4 regions of the Caldalkalibacillus salinus genome follow, and region 2 is predicted to be linked to each of the others. Evidence: riboswitches for the same ligand, from Rfam matches in the RefSeq annotation. Region 2 holds a riboswitch; each other region holds the start of a gene.
The links. Region 2 has a riboswitch for S-adenosylmethionine ahead of JKM87_RS10710 (methionine ABC transporter ATP-binding protein). Riboswitches for the same ligand answer to the same signal wherever they lie in the genome.
Positions count from the first base shown of each region.

Region 1: linked by a shared signal. The riboswitch ahead of JKM87_RS08130 (PLP-dependent aspartate aminotransferase family protein) and the one ahead of JKM87_RS10710 (methionine ABC transporter ATP-binding protein) in region 2 are both predicted to bind S-adenosylmethionine.
Region 3: linked by a shared signal. The riboswitch ahead of metK (methionine adenosyltransferase) and the one ahead of JKM87_RS10710 (methionine ABC transporter ATP-binding protein) in region 2 are both predicted to bind S-adenosylmethionine.
Region 4: linked by a shared signal. The riboswitch ahead of JKM87_RS09470 (YezD family protein) and the one ahead of JKM87_RS10710 (methionine ABC transporter ATP-binding protein) in region 2 are both predicted to bind S-adenosylmethionine.

Region 1 is NZ_JAERVL010000012.1:12,616-18,426, reverse strand. Features, by position in the region: gene JKM87_RS08145 (DEAD/DEAH box helicase) at 1-367, shown strand, start outside; gene JKM87_RS08140 (hypothetical protein) at 475-669, opposite strand; gene JKM87_RS08135 (cell wall hydrolase) at 932-2,377, shown strand; SAM riboswitch class I at 2,562-2,680, shown strand; partial or broken gene JKM87_RS08130 (PLP-dependent aspartate aminotransferase family protein) at 2,912-4,707, shown strand; gene JKM87_RS08125 (aliphatic sulfonate ABC transporter substrate-binding protein) at 4,745-5,811, shown strand, end outside.
Region 2 is NZ_JAERVL010000015.1:230,724-236,534, reverse strand. Features, by position in the region: gene JKM87_RS10725 (MFS transporter) at 1-348, shown strand, start outside; gene sigI (RNA polymerase sigma-I factor) at 488-1,261, shown strand; gene JKM87_RS10715 (anti-sigma-I factor RsgI family protein) at 1,254-2,684, shown strand; SAM riboswitch class I at 2,838-2,953, shown strand; gene JKM87_RS10710 (methionine ABC transporter ATP-binding protein) at 3,083-4,099, shown strand; gene JKM87_RS10705 (methionine ABC transporter permease) at 4,096-4,782, shown strand; gene JKM87_RS10700 (MetQ/NlpA family ABC transporter substrate-binding protein) at 4,841-5,677, shown strand.
Region 3 is NZ_JAERVL010000006.1:224,083-229,893, forward strand. Features, by position in the region: partial or broken gene JKM87_RS06945 (response regulator) at 1-462, opposite strand, end outside; gene JKM87_RS06950 (sensor histidine kinase) at 422-1,624, opposite strand; gene metK (methionine adenosyltransferase) at 1,957-3,159, opposite strand; SAM riboswitch class I at 3,306-3,427, opposite strand; gene JKM87_RS06960 (methyl-accepting chemotaxis protein) at 3,681-5,471, shown strand; gene JKM87_RS06965 (aspartyl-phosphate phosphatase Spo0E family protein) at 5,664-5,804, shown strand.
Region 4 is NZ_JAERVL010000013.1:17,310-23,120, reverse strand. Features, by position in the region: gene JKM87_RS09485 (nitrite/sulfite reductase) at 1-1,087, shown strand, start outside; gene JKM87_RS09480 (anthranilate phosphoribosyltransferase) at 1,171-2,235, shown strand; gene JKM87_RS09475 (sirohydrochlorin chelatase) at 2,195-3,010, shown strand; SAM riboswitch class I at 3,089-3,215, shown strand; gene JKM87_RS09470 (YezD family protein) at 3,317-3,508, shown strand; gene JKM87_RS09465 (methionine biosynthesis PLP-dependent protein) at 3,707-4,993, shown strand; gene metC (cystathionine beta-lyase) at 4,986-5,811, shown strand, end outside.

The DNA.
Region 1 (5,811 bases), on a different contig from region 2:
ACCGATAGAAGAGCGAATACTATCATCAGAGCAGGGTGTATTCGACCTTCCGGAAAGAAAACAAGAAGGTCATCAGCCCCGAAAAAGACATAAGCATGCACCCACACGATCTAAAAACGTTCGAACGACGGACAAGGACCCATCCGAACATCAACAAAGTGGAAGAGAGGGCTCAGCGAAAAAGGGAGTAGCGTCAAAACCTTCATCTGCTAACCCGAAGCAAAAGCACAAACCCAAAAAAGTTAAACCGGGTTATAAAAAGAAGATCGCCATGGAAAAGAAGAAACAGGAACAAAAAGGGAAAAGAAAACGCATTCAACAACAAGTGAACGAACGGTTAAAAAAGCAAAGACGTCAACAAAACTAAAACCGCAGCACCATTAAAACCTTAGTACTAAGGCTTGTCCGTGTCCATGGTTGACGAACCCTATGGTCGATCGACATGAGTGACACGGATATAGCCACATCACCGCATTAGTATGTCTTTTTGATCTTTCTGAGAAGTTCCTCTTCACTATCGGCATACTCATACCACAAGTAATAATAATCGTACTTCATGGCAAAATCTTGACGAATTCCTCGCGCCATAGTGAGAGCCACAAGACCACACACGATCAAGAAAAAGATAAAAAATCCAAAAAATTCAACATAACTGGTTCCCATCGTCATATAAGTTCCCCCTTTATCATCCATGTATATGGGGGACAGACCAATATATGAATAAAAAAGTAAAGTGAAGTAAAAAGGAGAGAAGGCATGTTTTCTTTCCTTTTTTTGTTGGCAATAATGCTAATAATTTCTATTTATCCGGGAGTTTAGACACTATTATAGAAAAGACCAACAAAAGGAATTTAAGAGTTTCGAATGGTTGTGGTACAATGTCTTCGATTCATTTATAAAATAATTTTTATGTACAATTTAGGAGGATAACATGAACCATCATACACGTGTTTTATTATTAATATTGTTAATTGGAGCTGGGATTAGTGGTTTAACACTGGTGCTTGCTCAAACTGATGAACTGGCGGAGACAATGTTTGTTGTCGACGGTGAGGAGGTGGCTGCAGACGATCCGATCATGCTGAGAGATGGCCGATTGTTTGTCCCCGTCCGCTTTGTCTCGCAGTCATTAGGGGCTGTAATGGAGTGGGAACAAGCGACCTCTTCGTTACATATTACTTCTCAGGCAGATGACCAAATGACATTCACACTGGATAGTAAGATCATTAAATTCAACGGTGAAGAGTACATTCTCGATGCGGCTCCGTTTCTTCATGACGGAAGAACATACCTTCCTGTGAGACATGTGGCTGAACTGTTACACGCAAAAGTCTATTGGGAAAGAGACAAAAAGCGGGTACACATCATAGATAAACCGTTACACGTTGTGCAAGAAGGGGAGACATTACAAGAGATTAGTGAAGCGGTTGATATCCCCATCGATGAACTGAGAGAACGGAACGATATACATGATGTTCAAGCGTCTGTGGCCGCCGTTAACTTAGATCAGAACCAGGAGGAAGAGCAAGAAATCGCTGCTGAGGATACCACAGAAGAAGATGATACAACGGTGAATGGTGAGCCGTCATACCAAGAGAGTGATGGGACAGAAGAGAGCGACGGCACGTCTGAAGATGGACAAGCAATAGACGAAGACCAAACGTCTGAAGATGGACAAGAAACAGATGAAGACCAAACGTCTGAAGATGGAGAAACAGATGAGGACCAAACGTCCGAAGATGGACAAGAAACAGACGAGGACCAAACGTCTGAAGATGGACAAGAAACAGATGAGGACCAAACATCACAAGATAACCAAGGATCAGAAGAAGAACCGAGAACAGAAGAGGATCAAGAATCTGAAGAGAACCAGGCGTCCGAGGATGAACAGAGCGCTGAAGAGGACAAGCTAACAGAAGAAGAATTATTGCAAGCGCTAGAGGATTATGAAAATGGTAAGATCCTCAAAGCGGGGCAAGAACTGAGAGTCGTGATTCCTCAAGTCACGGAAAATAAACTTGATGAGAAAGAGCTTGAACTCCTAGCACGCATCATCTACGTTGAGGCAGGCTATGAACCCTTTAAGGGACAAGTTGCTGTTGGTAACGTCGTCATGAACCGTGTAGAGAGTGCCTATTTTCCTAATAGTATTCGAGACGTGATCTACCAGCCGAATCAATTCACCCCTGTAAGAAACGGCAGATTTCACTCTGCAGTACCGAGTGAAACAGCTTATCTCGCCGCTCGGGAAGTGTTTGCTGGTACAGAATATGTTGGAGATGCGTTGTATTTCTATAACCCTAGACTCGCCGATAACGCATTTTTCCGCTCACGGGAAGTGGTGGCTGATATAGCAAACCACCGTTTTCTTAGATAAAGGACACCTTAGACCCTGTGACCTGCGGGCCTGTTACAGGGAGAGGAAGATGACTGTCAATATTTTTTGTAAAAAGTATTGACACCCAATTTAATTCAATATATGATTAGTATCAACATTTCAAAACACAAACGATTAAACATCAAGACCAACTTTACATTGTGAACAACTTCATACACGCTATATCTTATCCAGAGAGGTGGAGGGACTGACCCTATGAAACCTCGGCAACCAGCATTAACGATTAATGCCCGGTGCCAATTTCAGAGTGATGGATGATTTGATCCACTCCGAAGATGAGATGAACGGTAGCATTGATAACTAGATTTTATCTAGTCATGAATACTAGCCCTTCTCTCATTTGAGTGAAGGGCTTTTTATATTTTAGGAGGTGGGGAGAACGGAGAACGGGAGAACATACCATACAAATTGAACACAGAACATTTCCAAGATTCAGAAGATAAGGATAGTCGAGGCCCATTTCCACTATGAAGAAGATTTACATTTTTTAAAATTCCAAAGGAGGATTTTATCATGAGTGAAGAAAACAACGAAACTTACGGAATAGAGACTTTAGCTTTACACGGAGGGCAAGCACCGGACCCTACGACAGGATCTAGAGCCGTACCGATTTATCAAACGAGTTCTTATGTTTTCCATGACACGGACCACGCGCAAAGCTTGTTCGCACTTGAAGAGCCGGGCAACATCTATACGAGAATCACGAATCCAACCTCAGACGTGCTAGAAAAGCGTATAGCGTTACTAGAGGATGGCGTAGGAGCTCTCGCTGTCGCATCAGGTCAATCGGCAATTACGCTGGCTATTTTAAATATTGCACATGCTGGCGATGAGATCATCTCAACCACTAACTTGTACGGGGGTACATACAACCTATTTGCCAATACGTTGCCCAAATACGGAATCAAGGTCACTTTTGTCGATGATCGTGACCCAGAGAACGTACGCAAGGCGATTACACCACAAACAAAGGCGATCTTCTCCGAAATTATCGGGAACCCAAGTTTGAACGTGTTAGACGTAGAGCAAGTAGCCGATATTGCGCATGAAGCGGGTATCCCTCTCATTGTTGATAACACGTTTGCCACACCGTATCAATGCCGTCCAATTAGCTGGGGAGCAGACATCGTGGTTCACTCAGCGACCAAATGGATTGGCGGACACGGGACATCAATCGGTGGTTTGATCGTCGATGGGGGACGCTTCGATTGGAATAGTGAGAAGTTCCCAGGATTCACAGAACCGGATCATAGTTACCATGGTGTACGCTATGCTGTCGACTTCGGCACACTCGCCTTCATCACTAAGGTACGGGTGCAATTACTGAGAGATATGGGACCGGCTTTAAGTCCATTTAACTCATTCTTATTACTTCAAGGGCTGGAAACTCTCCATCTCCGTGTCAGAGAGCATGCCAATAACGCTAAGGAGATCGCTTCCTTCCTACAAGAGCATCCTGCTGTAGATTGGGTTTCCTACCCGGGGCTAGAAGATCACCCATCCCACGATCTGGCGAAAAAGTATCTTAACGGTCATTTCGGGGCCATCGTGAACTTCGGAATAAAAGGGGGTCGAGAAACAGGGCGCCAGTTCATAGATTCCGTTTCTCTATGGTCACATCTGGCTAACGTGGGAGACGCCAAGTCACTCGTGATTCACCCTGCGAGTACGACACACCAGCAGTTAAGTGCGGAAGACTTAGAAGCCACAGGGGTGACGGAAGATCTTGTAAGGTTGTCCGTTGGGATTGAATCCGTTGAAGATTTAAAACAATCCTTAGATAAAGCTTTACTCGCGGCCACAGGGCTCAGCGCCGAAAAAAAAAACACAGTCTAATTAACGATGAAGGCGTGATCCGCTGGGCTTTAGATTCATCACTCGTGAGGGAAACGGTGGACGGTCAAGAGGTGCAACGTCCGAAGACGCTGGCGATTGTGGGCTTATCAAGTAATCCAGCCCGACCGAGTCATCGACTAGCGAGGAAAATGCAACGATTGGGGTATAAAATCATCCCTGTGAACCCGAGAGAAACAGAGGTTCTAGGTGAGCAAGCGTATCCCGATCTGCGTTCCGTTCCCGAAAAAATCGATGTGTGTCAAATCTTCAGAAGCCCAGCAGCCGCAGTGGAACTAGCAAAAGAGGCCGCCGAAGTCAGACCGAAAGTATTTTGGCTACAAGAGGGTGTCATTTCTGAAGAGGCGGCCCAAATTGCGAGAGATGCTGGTTTAGAAGTGGTACACAACCGATGCACGTATAAGGAAGCCCAACGTTTAAGAGGCACGATTGTGACGTATGCGTGTGAGCTCTAGACATTGGAGACAGACATACAAATAGGAGTGGAGAGCCATGAAAAAAAATATCATAAGTGCTCGTTTGTTCCTTCTTTTGGTCGCATGCCTGGTGGTCATAGCCACCGGGTGTGCGCAACAAACGAGTAGCGATAAACCTGAAAAGATTGTATTGGATTATGCCTACTATTCACCGACAAGCCTCGTGTTAAAAGAGTTTGGCTGGGCGGAAGAAGCGTTTGCCGAAGAAGGGATTGAAGTAGAGTTCGTCCTAAGTCAAGGAAGTAACAAAGCCCTTGAATTACTCAATAGCGATAGTGTGGATTTTGGTTCGACAGCAGGTGCAGCCGCCCTGATCTCTAAGGCTAACACCAATGCACCGATCGAAGCGGTATATATTTATTCTAAGCCTGAATGGACCGCACTCGTCACGAATGCCGATTCTGGTATACAGAGCGTAGAAGACCTCAGTGGGAAACGAGTCGCAGCCACACTCGGCACTGATCCATTTATTTTCTTATTACGAGCTTTGAATGAAGTGGGCTTATCCCAAGAAGATATTGAACTTGTTCCCCTACAGCATGGAGATGGGGCGATGGCGCTAACCTCAGAGCAAGTAGATGCTTGGGCAGGTCTCGATCCTCATATGGCCAGAGTCGAGCTTGAAGCGGATGCAGCATTGTTTTATAGAAACCCTGACTTCAATACATACGGATTCCTTAATGTCCGTTCAGCTTTTGCCGAAGCGTATCCGGCGTACGTTGATAAGGTCATTGCACTATATGAGCGTGCTAGAAAATGGACCATCGACAATCCAGATGAAGCGGCTGAAATATTAGCACAAGAAGCTTCGTTAGATCTTGAGGTTGCCACACATCAACTGCAAACACGAAATGATTTTTCCCAACCGATTCCAGGTGACGTTCATCGTGAAGCGTTGGTGGCCGCTGCGGAAGTCCTGCAGTTAGATGAAACGATCAGAGCAGACGCAGACATCGATCAGAGCATCGAAAATTTGATTCAACCCGCTTACGCTGAACGCGTCATAGAGGGTGAAGATCATGAAGACGATGAAGCATCACAGGAAACAGCCGAAACAACCGATACAGCTGCAGATGAAGAGCA
Region 2 (5,811 bases):
CTCACCGGTTTTACAAACAACTTCTATCTCGCCTCGGTCGGTTTCTTGTTTCGTCAAGCATTGATGAATGCGGGTAATCCTATCCAAATGTCGGTCATGATGGATAAAGTAGACGATAATATGAAAGGTTTGGCGAATAGTGTCGGACAAACAATATTTATGTTAGGATGGGCGTGTATGGGACCTGTAAGTTCGTATATCGTTAGTCGATATGGTGCTTACTGGGGTTATGCTTACGTGTTTAGCCTCACAGCGGCCCTTTATATCGTGGGTTCTGTTTATTTCTACTACGTGTTTTATAGAAGACCTGATAAAGTGCTAGATTCCAAACAAAAAATTCCTTTATAAAAACAGGAATGAAGTCTCTAGTAAACGAAGGTAGAAATATGTAAAATGATGATATAGTTTGACGAATGTGGACTTCCCCACATAAAGAGAGGTTTAAAGACGATATAGTAGTATGGCGAGGTGAATTCACTTGATAGCAATGATTCTAGGGAAATGGAAGAAAAAGCGCCAAGAACAGTCAGAAGACATCCATGCTTTGGTGACAGAAGCCAAGTATGATTCCCAATATAGAAATGATTTTATTAGAAAGTATCAGCCTTTTATAGCGAAAGTCGCTTCTAAGGTCTGTAAACAGTATATTGACCAATCTCGTGATGAGTATAGTGTGGCTATTGAAGCGTTTAACGAAGCGATTAACCACTACGAAAACCAACAAGGCACATCGTTTCTATCTTTTGCGGAAATGGTCATTCGTCGTCGTGTGATTGATTATATACGTAAGGAAACGAGACAAACGCGTGATATCTTCTTAGAAACAGAATCAACAGATGAGGAACAGCAACAAGAAAGCATCGCCCAAGTTCACGCCTCTGTCAACCAGTATCAACAGCACCAAGAAATTGAACGTCGTAGAATGGATATCGCTGATTACCAGGAGCTACTCAAGGAGTACGACATCACCTTCCAGGATTTGGTCACCCTATGTCCTAAGCATGTAGATGCTAGAGAAAATGCAAAGCAAATCGCCAAAACCCTCGCCACACACCAAGAATTTGTTTTTCATTTAAAGGAAAAAAAGCAACTTCCGATGAAAGAATTATTAAAATTTGTGAACTGCAGTCGTAAAACGGTAGAGAGGAATCGAAAGTATATAATAGCGATGGCGTTGATTTATATCGGAGGGTATGAATCACTGCAATCCTATATCGAGCCAGAGGAAGACATGAAAGAAGGGAGGGAAATCAGTGAATAAGGGACTCATTCTAGAAATGAAAAATGACGAAGCAGTTGTCATGACCCCTGAAGGCGAATTCCGTAAAGTCAAAGCAAACAAACTGCACTGGGAAGTTGGAATGGAAGTTGACGTACCTTCTGCTCAAGTTGTACCGTTCGAAGTCAAAAGCAGAAAGAAGAAAACTGTACCAGCATTAGCCTTAGTCGCTTCCTTCTTATTAGTATTCGCATCCATGTTCGCCCTCGTCCCTTTTGGAGCTGATGATACCGCAGTAGCCTATGTCAACATCGACATCAATCCTAGTATCGAAATGGGCCTTAATAAGTCCATGGAAGTCATTAGTTTAGAACCTCTAAATGATGATGGGAAGCTCCTAGTTTCACATCTTAGTGATGAATGGAAAGGAAAGTCACTTCCAGAACTAACATATGACGTGATTTCCCAAGCAAGAATCGATGGCTTTCTTGAGGGGAACCAAGATGTGCTATTAGCCACGTCATTCGTTGACCAAGATAGTGAAACGAAATACACAGAAAACGTTGATACTGCCTTACAGCTTATCGAGAGTGAAGTCAGTCATGAGCCTGTAGAGGAAACAGAGGCAGAACAAGAGAACAAAGTGAAGCTTCACAAAGTAACAGTGGATGAAGAGGTACGTACGAAAGCGCAAGAAGAGGGTATGTCTACCGGGCGTTACTCCATTTATTTGGGAGCTAAAGAACAAGGGGTAGACATCAACCTTGAGGAATTAAAAGGTCAATCCATTGCGGAGTTGGCACAAGAGTTTAACGGCTTACAAAATGTGATATCCAATCATAAGGACAATGGTGAAGCTGAAGAGGATGTAGATGAACAACCAGGTCAATCGAATGGACATCATAACGCTTCTGAAGAAGGTCAAGAAAACGGTAAAGGTGTTAATGGTAACAAAGGCCAAGGTCATGAGGGTCAAGACAATCAAGGCAACAAAGGCCAAGGTAACAAAGGTGAAGGCAATAAAGGCCAAGGTAACCAGGGTCAAGGCAATAAAGGCAATGGTAACAAAGGCCAAGGTAACAACAAAGGCCAAGGCAACAATGGCAATCATCCAGACTCTGAAGATAAAAGCGTTAATATAGAAGTTGAAGGTATGACTGAAAGTTCGGATGAAGAAGGTGCCTCTGAGGAAAAAAAGTCCGGTAAAGGACGTTTGAATGCACCAGGCCTATTATTTATCCCTCCCGGTTTAGAAAAAGATAACAAAGAGAAACAACGTGAGTCATCTGGATCAAGCTCCGATGATAAAAAAAAACACACACCGGGTAAAGGGGAACATGGGAATGGACATCAAAACGGACCTAAATCCCAAGAGAACATGAAAAATGACGTCAATGGACAATTGGATGACGCTCAAAGCACCCATGATAATAAGAGTTGGCTTCACCTTGCAACGACACCTTAGAACGTGATTAAATACATTCGCAGAAGATATTGCTGGCTTAAGCCAGTTGGAGATAGAACTGCCAACTTTTTCATGCTTAACAAAACGGTTTACAACTAAATAAAGTCATGTTATTATCTTCTTCAGTGACTTATAAACTGAATGATACATGCACTCTTATCGAGAGAGGTGGAGGGACTGGCCCTATGAAACCCGGCAACCGCCTTCGTGGACGACATGAAGGAAAGGTGCCAATTCCTGCGAAGAGGTAAATCTTCGAGTGATGAGAGGATGAAGATAATAACTCGCATCCTTTCCGCTTTGAAGCTGAAAGGATTTTTTTTATGGATGTATTTGCTGTTCGCTACAATGTATTAACGATGGATCTATATTGTTTAAATAGAAAGTGAGGTGGTAGGATGATTAACTTACAAGACGTGGTTAAAGTTTTCCGTGGGAATCAACAATCCGTAACAGCGGTGGACCATGTACAGTTAGACATCCAAAAAGGGGAAGTATTTGGGGTCATAGGTTATAGTGGAGCTGGGAAGAGTACACTCATTCGTATGCTAAATCTGCTTGAGAGGCCAACGAGTGGCGCCGTCCACATCGATGGTGTTGATATCAGTGCACTCCCCTCTACTGAATTGCGAAAGCAGAGACAAGAAATCGGCATGATCTTTCAGCACTTTAATTTGCTCTGGTCACGGACCGTCAAGGAGAACATCGCATTTCCCTTAGAAATAGCAAAAGTCCCACCTGAGCAGCGGGAAGAGAGGGTCATGGAACTGGTACGTTTAGTTGAGCTAGAAGGTAAAGAGGACCAGTATCCATCACAACTGAGTGGCGGACAAAAACAACGTGTCGGGATTGCGCGCGCATTGGCCAATAATCCAAAAGTGTTACTATGTGATGAAGCCACCTCAGCCTTGGACCCTAAGACAACGGATGCCATTTTGCAATTACTACAAGACATCAACAAAAAGCTAGGATTAACAGTTGTCCTTATCACACATGAAATGCATGTTATCCGCAAGATATGTGACAGAGTGGCGGTGATGGATAGTGGGAAAGTTGTTGAAATGGGTCATGTCATAGAGGTCTTTCAGAATCCGCAGCAAGATATGACGCGAAGGTTTGTGAAGCAGGTGACCGAGTCGAATGAAGCATTAGAAGTACATGCGGATTGGGACATCGATGGTGGCCAAGTGATACAATGTCACTTTGTTGGCGAAGAGGCGGAAAAGCCAATCATTAACGGGTTAATCAGAGAAACAACATTAGAAGTGAATATCCTGCAAGGGAAGGTGAGTCGTCTTAAAGATTCTTCCTACGGGACACTCATACTGCACATTAGTGGTCAAGATCGTGACATAGAGAAAGGACTGACCTACCTCCGAAATCAAGGAGTAGAAGTGGAGGTGTTAGCAACATGACAGACCTATTGAATGGGTTTCAGCAAGATGTCGTGCCCAATGTACGCTGGGACCGAGTATGGGATGCGACTGTAGAGACACTGTATATGATGGGCGTGTCCATTCTCTTCACTGCCATCTTTGGCGTGATACTTGGCATACTCCTGTATATGACGGCTGAGGGGAACCCATGGCAAAACCAGAAGCTATACAGAGCTGTGAGCGCATTTGTGAATATTTTTCGCTCTATTCCTTTCATTATTCTTTTAATCTTACTCGTCCCTATCATTAGAGCGCTATTAGGTAGTGCCATCGGGGCTAAAACAGCGATTCCTGCTCTAGTTATTGGTGCTGCGCCATTCTACGCCAGATTAGTTGAAATTGGTCTCAGAGAAATTCCAAAAGGGGTTGTTGAAGCGGCTAAGTCGATGGGCGCGTCCAACCTCCAGATTATATATAAAGTATTGCTTCCTGAATCTAAACCGGCGTTAGTATCAGGCATTACCGTCACAGGAATTGCACTTATTGGCTATGTCGCTATGGCTGGACTGATTGGGGCGGGCGGATTAGGACACTTGGCATTCATGGGATACCAGCGTCACCAGTGGGATGTCATCTGGATTTCAACGATAAACATCATTATTATGGTACAAATCTTTCAGATGCTTGGGGACTTTATCGTTAGGAAAATAGACAAGCGGTAAAGTTTAAAATATATATCAATAACCCAAAAATAATAAAAAAGAAAAAGGAGAGAAAACCATGAAGAAAATTTTACAGTTTGGCTTTATTTTTGCTCTTATCTTAGTTCTTGCGGCATGTGGACAAGGGCAAGGTGGAGATAATGAAGGTGCTGGAAATGAAAATGGGGAAGAAGTGCAAGAGTTAACAGTGGGGGCAACCTTGGTCCCTCATGCTGAAATTTTAGAATTTGTAAAACCGATGCTTGAAGAAGAAGGAATCGCATTAGACATCGTCGAGTTTACAGATTACACAACACCTAACCAAACATTGGACGCTGGCGAAATCGACGCCAACTTTTTTCAACACATTCCTTATTTAAAAGCTGAGAATGAGGCAGCAGGATATAATCTCGTAGACGTTGTCGGTGTGCATATCGAACCGATGGGCGCATACTCTGCCCACTATGATTCTATAGAAGAACTTCCTCAGGGAGCTACAATCTTACACCCGATGGCCGTATCTGAAGAAGGCCGTTTCCTAGCCTTACTAGAGTCAGAAGGCTTAATCACATTAGAAGAAGGTGTAGGGTTCAACGGCACTGTAGATGACATCGTTGATAACCCGAAAGAATTGGAATTTACAGGTGTCGAGGCTGCGACGCTACCCGCGCTATACCAAGATGGGGATTTGGCTATTATTAACACGAACTATGCGTTAGAAGCAGGCCTCTCTCCAGCGGAAGATGCCCTGATCTTAGAATCTCCTGATGATAACCCATTCGTGAATGTGGTTGCCACAATTGAAGGACAAGAAGATGATCCGCGTATTCAAGCCTTAGTAGAAGCGATCACGTCAGAAGAAGTGCGCCAGTTTATCGAAGAAAATTACGAAGGCAATGTGATCCCGGCCTTTTAATCAAACTCAATCATAAAAAACTAAATCATCAAATCGGTTAGTTCTAAAAAGATCGTGTTAGTTCTGTCCGATAAAAGGATGTCTGTGACCTGCTTACCGAAGTTTTTTATGCTTCGTAAGCAGGTATTTTTTGT
Region 3 (5,811 bases), on a different contig from region 2:
TCTCCAATTTTCTTGTTCTATCTTCATGCGTCGGAATTCATCAATGAGTTTCCCCGTTACCTTGGGATGGATGTACGCCCCTCCAGAAGATACGACCTTAATCGCTTCAACTAATGAGTCGACGTCCATCTCCTTTAATAGATACCCACTTGCACCTGTTTGCAGTGTTTTGTACACATAAGCTTCTTCGTCATGTATAGATAAAATAATAATCTTCGACTCAGGTGAGAAGCTCAGGATTTCTTCTGTTGCTTCAACGCCGTTCATGTTCGGCATATTAATATCTAGGAGTATGACGTCGGGCTTGTATTGTTGAACGAGTAGTAACGCTTCTGTTCCGTCTGATCCCTCTCCAACAACACTAAAGTTATCTTCCATTTCAATGATGCGTTTCACACCTTCTCGAAAGATCTTGTGATCATCAATGAGCAGTATATTGACTTGTTTGGTTTGATTCACCATCGTTGACTCCCTCCTCATTTTGGTCTTCATCGGCCGGTAGCATGATGATAACCTTGGTGCCTTTACTCGGCTCGGAATACACTTGAAAGTCTCCTTCAAGCAGTTTTACCCTTTCTTTCATACCCATAAGTCCAAAACCCTCGCTCTCAGATTGAGATTGATTGTCTTGGTCAAAACCCACTCCATTGTCTTCTATCACAACCTGAACATGATCGCTAGAGAAAGAGAGATTCACTGTCGCTTTTGTCGCTTGTGCATGCTTGATAATATTATTAAGCGACTCCTGAATTAAACGGAAGACGGCAACGTCCAATGATGAGGATGAATGAATCTCCTTCCCTTTCGTCTTAAATTTGATTTTCACGTCTACTTTTTGTTGTATTCTCTCTATGTATTTCTTCAGTGTAGGAACTAGACCCAAATCATCCAGTGCCATTGGCCTCAAGTCAAATATGATACGCCTAACATCCGCTAAGCTTTCTCTAGCTGACTGCTTGAGACTTTGTAATTCTTCTTTCGCCCTTAACTCATCCCCAGTTGAAAGGACCTTGTCCACTAAGTCCATTCGTAGGACGAGGTGCGCCATTGATTGCGCTGGACCATCGTGTATCTCTCTCGCTAAACGCTTCCGTTCCTCTTCCTGTGCTTGAATGACTTTAAATCCTAATTGTTGGTTCTGGTGTGCATCCTCGATCATTTGTTTCATTTCTGCCATGTTACCCGACAGATATTCGACAACGACACCAAACTGTGTTAAGACCCCTTCTGCCCTTTCAACCGTTTGTTCAATGTTGCGCAAGCGCAACTGAAGATCATCCCTTTTCTCTCTCAGTTGCTTTTCTTTTTCCTGTAACAAGATCCGCTCAACCTGTATGGTATTTGCCCTCTCGTACGCTTGGCGTATATCTTCTTCTGTGTACACCGTAAAATTACGACTCACTTGTGAAAGTTTTTTGCGTGCGCTCAGGAACTGCGCTTCTAAAACATCGTTTTTTTCGATTACGTCTTCGACTTCGCCCTTGACCTTTTTGATTTCGCGCTCTAAGTTGATCATTTCTTGTCTGGCTTGTTCTGCGATATCAAATACTTGATACTTGGTTTCTTCCATTGTGTTGAGGGCTCGTTCAATCACGCCGTCTAACGACGCTACTTCAATTGCCATCATCTCACATCCCTGTTCCCCATAGTTTTGATTAAGTCTCTGATTAGGCGGGACAGCATCTTGAAATCGCAGTTACCTGACTCAATTTTTAGTTATTAAGTCCTTCATACCTATATCTATCTCTCTACTTCTATTGTAGCGGATAAAAGGCTTGGCAACATTGGGAAATTTTCTAGGGTACTTTTTTACTAGTTTAAGATAAAATTTGCCATTTGCACAATAATAAAAAAACCTCAAAAGCTTTGAATGTGAGCTTTTGAGGTCGTTTAATGGCGATTTATTGCATTTTTTGACCAATTTTCATTCGGACATCGCCTGCCCTTAAACAGATATCATGGTCGATACTTTTTAAGGATCTCCGCTCTATCTGTTCTTTCCCAAGGTAAATCGACGTCGTGACGCCCGAAATGACCGTAAGCAGCTGTCTGGCGATACATCGGACGGCGTAGGTCTAATTCTTTAATTATCCCTGCCGGGCGTAGGTCAAAATGCTCGCGTACGATTTCAGCTAACTTTTCCTCATCTAGGACACCTGTCCCAAACGTGTCGATCGCGACTGAAACGGGTTGAGCCACACCAATGGCATATGCGAGCTGGACTTCAACCTTATCTGCGAGGTCAGCTGCTACGATATTTTTGGCCACATATCTTGCAGCGTAGGCTGCTGAACGGTCGACTTTAGTGGGATCCTTACCAGAAAAAGCACCCCCGCCATGTCTGGCATACCCTCCGTACGTATCAACGATAATTTTACGGCCGGTTAGACCTGCATCACCCTGAGGCCCCCCAATTACAAAACGGCCTGTCGGGTTAATGAAGATTTTCGTCTCTTCATCCACCCAATCACTCGGGACATTAGGCGTGATCACTTTTTGGATAAGGTCTTTCCTAATTTGCTCTTGATCCACTTCAGGATGATGTTGTGTTGAAATCACGATTGTATCAATTCGAACGGGTTCATTATTTTCATCATATTCAATCGTGACTTGTGTTTTGGCGTCAGGACGAAGATAATCTATCGTTTCTTTTTTTCTAGCTTCGCTCATTTTTCTAGCCAATTTATGTGCTAATGAAATCGGTAGAGGCATAAACTCAGGTGTTTCTTTACACGCAAAGCCAAACATTAGCCCTTGGTCTCCTGCACCTATGGCTTCAATCTCTTGATCAGTCATTTGTCCTTCACGGGACTCCAAAGCTTGGTTGACACCTTGGGCAATATCAGGGGACTGTTCATTAATGGCCGTTAATACTGAGCAGGTTTCGTAGTCAAATCCGTATTTGGCCCGTGTATAGCCAATATCTTTGACCGTATCGCGAACAATCTTGGGAATATCGACATAACACTCTGTGGTAATTTCTCCGGCTACTAATACCAGGCCCGTGCTGACGGAGACTTCACAAGCCACCCGGGCATTGGGGTCCTTTTCCAAGATGGCGTCTAAGATGGCATCTGAAATTTGATCACAAATTTTATCTGGGTGACCTTCTGTTACGGACTCAGATGTAAATAAGCGATGTCCCTTTTTTAAGGCCATTCTCGTTCCTCCCTTTCATTATTACGTTATAGTATGTGCATGAATTGATACGGTACTCATTCCCTTTGATATGCCATGATAAAAAGTGCTCTATACAAATAAAAACGCCTAGAGAAAAAGGCGTTTACAGTAAAGCATGACCTCTTCTCTTATCTTCCAAGAACGTCGTCGTTCTTGCAGGTTAGCACCTGTTCCTCTTTTATACTAAAAAAAGAGGGAGGTTGCCGAGCGTCATTGGGCCTGTCCCTCACACTCCTCAGGATAAGAGTATCCGTTTCAGGCATATCCTACCCTATTTGTCCACCTCTGTCAACGAATATAGTCAATTAGTCTCAATTTATAAAATGAAGGAATTTTTATCCTCTACTAGCAGGAAGATGTCACAACATGTCGAATAGTCATAATAAAGAAGTTTTATGCGATTTTTTGGCGCATTTTGTTATCTTCAGGCGGCACCTTATCTGGTTTTATAACCAGACAAACAGACGTCAGACTACAAGAGAGAATAGGAGGAAAAACGTATGAACTTAAACCTAAGGGGTATTCAAGGGAAACTCATACTGGTGTTAGCAATTACACTGATTGTCCCAACGTCCATACTCGGGTTTCTGAGTTACAAACAGACGGAGGTTATCAATCATACCGCTGTGATTGGCTCCAAAGAAGAACTAGAGGACATGTCATCATCCTTTAAAAAGTTATTCGAAGAGACAGAGGAACTTCTTGATGACTTAAGTCAAAGACCAGAGCTTAACGTTGCTCGTAATAACTTTCAAGACGCTACGACGGACTTAAACCATTTACCGTCCGTTAATGATGGCAGTAAAACGGAGTACTACTATGAGTATTTCAAAAAAATCACAGATGAATCTGAATACATCATGAACGCGTATGTCGGGTCTCAAGAAGGAGAATTCTATCTCTACCCTGTACCACCTTCTAGTGTGGACTTGACAGAATTCGACCCTCGTGTACGTGATTGGTACCAACAAGCTGTGGACAATCCAGGACAGATCATCTATACAGAGCCCTATATTGATACGGGTTCGGGAGACACCACGCTCACATTGGCCAAAACCGTACATGCAAATGACGGCAGTGTCGTAGGGGTCGTTGGGCTGGATTTTGAAATGAACAAGCTAGCAATTATGAGCCGTGAAACGATCAAAACGAACACGTTCTTAATTATTATCTTATCTTCTCTTATTGGTTTGGTGGGTCTATACTTCTTCATTCGCTCCTTTACGAGTCGGATCTATGCTCTGAAGGATACCATTGCGGCTTTAGAAAGAGGAGACTACACACAGCGTGTTAACATCAGTGGAAATGATGAGATCAGCGAATTAAGTCAATCCTTGAACCGTATGGCCGATACGAACCAAACATTATTAAGAACTGTCCTGGACTCTACAAGTAATGTGACACACTCGGCGCACGATATGCTGTCTCAAACCCAAACGTACAATGCGCAAACGGATGATATCGCACGTGCCATCGAAGAAATTGCTAGTGGGGCAACAGACCAAGCCAACTCTGCTGAGGAAAACTCACGCATGATTAGTGAATTGGCTGATATGGTCATCGAGCTAAAAGAGGATTCTCAAGAGGCTGCCACATTAGCGAACCAAACAGAACAAGTGAGTACCCAAGGGGTTAACACACTCACTTCACTCACGAAGCTATCTAGTGACGTGGCGAGTAAAAATACACAGACAGTGGACACGATCCAACAGCTCGGAGCCAAATCGAAGCAGGTTGGAGAGATTTCACAAATTATCACCAATATTGCTGATCAAACGAACCTACTAGCCTTAAACGCAGCGATTGAGGCAGCACGTGCTGGAGAACACGGTAAAGGGTTCGCCGTTGTTGCTGACGAAGTCCGTAAGCTTGCTGAGGAATCCGGTAATTCGGCGTCTAACATCGAAGATATCGTGAAGGATATCCAGAACGAGATTAAGAAGAGTATCTCCTCTATGGATTCGATGAAAGACATCGTAGATGAACAGAACAACGCCGTCGATCATACAAAAGAATCCTTTGAAGAGGTCCTCAAGGCTATCGAGGAGACGACAAGCCGCATTCAAAGAATCACGACCTTCATTGAGCAGATCGACAAGAAGAAGGATGGCATGTTAACAGCCATTGAAGATATGTCTGCGATCAGTGAAGAAACAGCAGCAAGCTCAGAAGAAGTTTCTGCTACAACGGAAGAGCAGCGTAAACTGATCGGTAACCTCCTTGAAGTTGCGGATAGCTTAGAAGGTACAGCACAAGAGCTTGAAGGTAAGATTAGAAGATTTACACTCTAAAATAGGTCTGAAATTTTTTCAGTGTATGACTTTCACAACCTTTAGATTCCCCAGCAATGACGATTTTTTATAAACTTTGTCGAAGCTGTACTCTTCTTCCAAATTATATAGTACAATGAGTTTACGACTTTTGATACACGGTAGAAGGAGGGGTATCTACTGGTTAAAAAAATCGATCAACTATATACAGAAGTGGAAATCAAAAGGCATATTCTACACGAACGCATTAGAGTCTATCGTGACTTTACACACCCAAAAATCGTTGAAATAAGCCAAGAGCTTGATACCCTTCTGAACCGAATTAACGCTGAAAAGGTTAAAAATACGGAATAAAGTTTTA
Region 4 (5,811 bases), on a different contig from region 2:
AAAATATAAAATATCTATCTCATCTAATGTCTATAACGCCCAGCATGCAGAAATCAATTGCTTGTCTTTCATCCCGGCAATGAAGGACATAGATGGAGAAAAAGTACGTGGCTTTCACGTTTATGTCGGTGGAGGGCTATCTTCTAAGCCTTATCTCGCACAAGAACTAGATGTGTTCGTACGCCCTGAACAAGTCAAGGATGTCACCATTGCCGTGACCACCATCTTCCGTGACCATGGTTATCGTGACAAGCGACATCGGGCACGCTTAAAGTTTCTGGTCCATGATTGGGGAGTGGAAAAGTTTAAAGAAAAGCTGTTAGAACATATCGATCTACCATCTCGGGGCGTCAACTGCTTTGAGGGCTGGAATGGCGGTTATTTTTACGGTGTTCACGACCAAAAGCAACCTGGTTTGAAATACATCGGGGCTAATGTCCCTATGGGGCGTATGACGTCGGCAGATCTATATGAACTCGCACGTATATCGGAAAAGTTTGGTCAAGGCGAATTACGCAATTGTAACACGCAAAACATCATCATACCGCACATACCGTCTGAGGTAGTTGACACGGTATTGAAGGAAGAGATATTTGAGAGGTTTACAACCGAGCCCAACCGATTCATAGGCTACTCCGTGTCTTGTACGGGCATAGAATACTGCAACCTTGCCCTCGTTGAAACGAAAGAGCGAATGAGACAGATCGCCCTCAAGCTTGATGAGCGCCTCTCACTTGATGTGCCGGTCCGCATTCACATGGTGGGTTGTCCCAATTCTTGTGGGCAAAGGCAAATTGCCGATATTGGCCTCCAAGGGGGACTCATGAAAAATAAAGATAAAAAAATGGTGGAGGCTTTTGAAATTTATGTCGGTGGGACTTTACATGAGACGCCAACGTTTAACCAAAAATTAAAAGGGAAGATACCCGGAGAGGCCATTGGTCGTGTATTAGAAGATTTCCTCACTTACTTCAGTGCACACAAGCATGTCGGTGAGGACTTTTATGCCTTTGTGCAACGCGTAGGAGTGGCACATCTCCAGCAAAAACTAGACGATATCCTTGCCATCGGAGTAGAAGCGTCCTAACCACTAACATATCAATGGCCTAAGCGTAGAAAAGGCAATGATGGCGTGATGACTTGAGCATGTAGGCTAAGGGGGAACTGAACATGGAGCAATGGTTAAAAATCGTAGCCAGGGGAAAGAAAGGTTCAAAAGACTTGACGTATGCTCAGGCTGAATCAGTAGCGGAACGTATCATCTCAGGTGAAGCAACGGACGCGCAAATTGGGGCGTTCCTCGTCGCACAACGCCTGAAAACGGAGTCGGTGGATGAGGTGCTCGCTTTTTGTAAACGACTGAGAGCCCCTATCATGAATAACGCCAATGCACAGACATTGGCAACAAATTTTCATTCTAAACCAATCATAGACTTAGCGGGTCCTTATACGGGGCGCCATACGTTTGCAGCTACCCTTCCCTCAGCTATCTTAATGGCCCAGAGTGGGGTGCCGGTCTATACGCATAGTAGTCCAAGTTTACCTCCTAAGTGGGGTGTATCGTTGGCTGATATGGCCCAAGGCTTAGGGTTGCCAACGTCGGAGACATTACAGGATCTCAATCAACAATTGAAGGAGACGAACATGGGTTTTGCGCTCACAGAGCACTTGTGTGCCCCACTTGCCCAGATTCGTCATATTCGAGAAGAAATCGGGGTGCGTACATTTCTGAACACGGTTGAGAAATTACTTAATATCACACAGGCGCATACGTTAATCGTCGGCGTTTTTCACCGTACTGTCATCGACTTACATGTGGCACTCGTGAGAGCTTTAGGTTATCGGGAAGCATATATCGTTCAGGGAGTGGAAGGCTCAGAGGATCTCCCCTTACATCGAAAGAGCTTCTACTATAAGGTGACCCCCGAAGAGGTTCACGCATTGGAAATTGATCCTGAAGATTACGGGCTTAAGCGCAAAAGAGATCGTTCACGAGAGACGTTAAATCTCGAACAACAAATTGAAATCATTCAGCGCATTTTAAAAGGGGATACATCAGCAGACATTGCCGACTTTCGAGCCCAAGTGCTTTTTAACACAGCGGTGCGTTACTATTTCTGTGGCCGTTTTCCCACAGTTAGTGAGGCTTTACAATTTACCGAACAGCAGTTAAAAGAACCAAAAGGAGTCTATCATGAGTGGGATGTATTCAAATCTACGCTTGTCTCGCGGTGATTTAAGGCAAGGGGTGCTCATCATCGCTCACGGCTCACGCAATCCGAACTGGGTTAAGCAAATTGACCGGCTTTGTCGGCGGGTGCGATCACCCATTCCGATGGTGATCAGCTATTTGGAGCTTGTTGAGGAGAGAAGCATCGCCGAAGGTGTGCAAAAACTTGAACAACAAGGGGTGCAAGACATTATCGTTGTTCCGCTATTCGTTTGTTCAGGGAGTACGCATCTCGCGGAGATCCAATATATACTTGGAATCAATCGGCGGTGTGTAAGACCAACAGACGTCCCCAGAGTACGGACGAATGCCAGAATACAGTGGTGTCCTCCGATTGATGATCATCCTAATCTAGTGTCCATCCTCCGTCAGCGCCTAGGGCAGGTGATGCAAAGTAGCCATCAGCCTGTATTGCTCGTCGCTCATGGCAGTGATAAGGCTCATTGGCTGACAAAGTGGCAAACGGTTTTAGCAAGCATCGTGCGACAGTTGAAAAAAGAGACAGGTCTAGAGCACGTAAGCTATGCCACCTTACTTCCTGATCAACTGCCAAGTAAAATCCGATCCCTGGAAGAGGTCAATCAAGAAGCTCCCATGGTGGTTTTACCTCTTTTTATCGCTGAGGGTTACTTCACCTCTCATGTGATCCCAAGTCGTTTACAGTCGGTGCGTTACGTCCGAGGGAGAGCGATTCTACCTCATCCGCTCATAAGTTTATGGATAGAGGATCAAATACAAGCGCGTTTAACATCAAGTGTAGAAAAATTAAAAATAAATTAAAAAATACATTGACGAGACCTCAAGTCAGGAGTATAATTGGTTAAAATTACAAATTGAAAATCACATATTCATTAAGAACTCTTATCAAGAGAGGTTGAGGGAACTGGCCCTATGATACCTCGGCAACCATTGTGTGGCTTCTCGATTGACAGTCCACACAAAAGGTGCCAAATCCAGCAGAACGCTTGGTTCTGAAAGATGAGAGGTCGGACTAAAAATAAACTTATAAGCGTCGACCTCTTATCAGAGGTCGTTTTTTATTTAAAAAAAAACGCCTCTGAACATCATAGTGGAGGAGGAGAAACCATGCCTAAAAATGAAACTAGTACAATCCCTCACGAAACGTATAACAGAATAACCGAAGCTTTATCAGGATTGGAGTATGGCTCAGTACAGATTGTGGTACACGATTCACAAATCGTAGAGATTCATCGCTTGGATAAACAAAGATTCCCACTTGAAAAAGGAAACAAGCAAAAGGATAAGCGTCAATCGTAGTTCTGTATATAACGCATTATACTTAGCTTGTTGTACTTGGCTTAGGATTTAGAAACAATGCTAAAAACGCGTCAATATATAGCAGCAGAGTGCTGACCGGACAACCGGAGGCTCTCGTACATGACATCGTTTTAAAACGTATGTGTCAGTATGAGGGCCTCTTTTTATTTGATGGATAGGGGGATGAGAGGGATGAGCATGAAAAGACAAAAAGAGAAATCGTACGAGTTAGAAACACAGCTCGCACAGATTGGGAATCGTAGTGAGACTGAAACTGGAACCGTCAGTACACCTGTTTTTTTCTCTACGGCTTACCGCCATGGTGGACTAGGACAATCGACAGGGTACGAGTATACGCGCACGGGTAATCCTACACGTGACGTTTTAGAACGTACCATTGCAGATCTAGAAAAAGGAGATCAAGGATTCGCTTGTAGCTCAGGTATGGCCGCCATCCAATTAGTATTAAGCTTGTTTGAACAAGGAGATGAGATCATCGTTGGTCAGGATCTTTATGGCGGGACGTATCGTTTGTTTGAGCATTTACGCCAGTGCTATGGGATTGTTTTTCATTACGTCGATATCCGTGAACCTGAGGCATTCACAACAGCGCTCAGTAGTCATACCAAAGCGATTTTTATAGAGACGCCAACCAATCCTTTGATGCATCAGGCAGATTTAGCAGCTTTAAGCGCTATCGCCCAAGCTCACAAGCTCACTTTCATCGTGGATAACACGCTGAATACACCCTTGCGGCAACAGCCGATTCGTTCAGGAGCCGATATTGTGATACATAGTGCGACCAAGTATTTAGGAGGACATAATGATGTGTTAGCTGGTCTTATTGTGGCCAAAGGAGCTGATTTATGTGAGAGACTTGCCACTTTGCATAATGCGATAGGATCGACATTGTCTTCACTTGACGCCTGGTTGCTCATGAGAGGGATGAAAACTTTAGCACTCCGTTTAGAAAAACAGGAAACCAATGCCCAGCGAGTGGTTGCCTACCTCAAAGCACATGAATACGTCGATGACGTGTTCTACCCTGAGATTGGGGGATTGGCCTCTTTTAGGATAAAAAAAGAAGAGGCGGTCGGGCCGTTGCTTAGGCACCTTCAGCTTATTACCTTTGCTGAGAGTCTCGGTGGTGTAGAAACCTTTATCACTTATCCGGCGACGCAGACACACGCCGATATACCTGCGGATATTCGTATCAAAAATGGCGTGTGTAATAGACTGTTGCGTATCTCAGTAGGGATTGAGCAGAGTACAGATATCATCGATGATCTTGATCAAGCCCTCACACAAGCCATAGCAGACACACAAGCGATAGCAAACACACAAGCCATAGAAGATACAAAAGTCATAGCAGACTCACAGGCCATAAACCAAACGCAAAATAAAATGGCGCATTCACCATCTGTGCAGTCTGACGTTAAGGCATCCGGTACGGCCTCAACTAAGGGGGTGTCTATAGATGAGTAAGCAAAACTATCATGTGCGAACAGAGACGCAGTTGGTTCACAATGAGCATGCTGTCCAGCCGGATACGGGAGCAGTCAGTGTACCCGTTCATCACGCTTCAACCTTTCACCAGCGTCAGACGGATACGTTAGGCACCTATGATTACAGCCGCTCAGGCAACCCAACACGGGAAGCGCTAGAAGAGACGATCGCTCAATTGGAAGGGGGGACGAGAGGTTTTGCCTTTGCCTCAGGCATGGCCGCCATCTCAACAGCATTCTTATTGTTTTCTAAAGGCGATCACGTTCTCATATCTGAAGATGTGTACGGTGGAACTTACCGTATGGTGACAGGCGTGCTAAGGCGCTTTGGCATCGACTACACGTTTGTAGATATGACGGACATTGAGCAAGTGAAGGCTCATTTAAAGCCTACGACAAAAGTGATCTATATTGAAACACCGTCAAATCCTTTACTCAAAATCACAGATATACGGGCTATTAGCCAACTCGCTCAACAGCATGGATGTCTGACCTTTGTCGATAATACGTTCCAAACTCCCGTCTTACAACAACCCTTATCCTTAGGGGCTGACCTTGTCGTGCATAGTGCGACAAAGTTTATATCTGGACATAGTGATGTCTTAGCCGGTCTCGTTGTGGTGAAAGATGGACAGTTGGCTGAAGACATAAGCTTCCTACAAAATACGTTTGGTGCCGTCTTGGGTGCACAGGACTGTTGGCTCGTGTTGAGAGGGTTAAAGACGCTACATGTCCGTTTACAACAGTCTCAAGAGACGGCATGGAAACTAGTAGATTTCCTCTCAACGATTCCAGAAG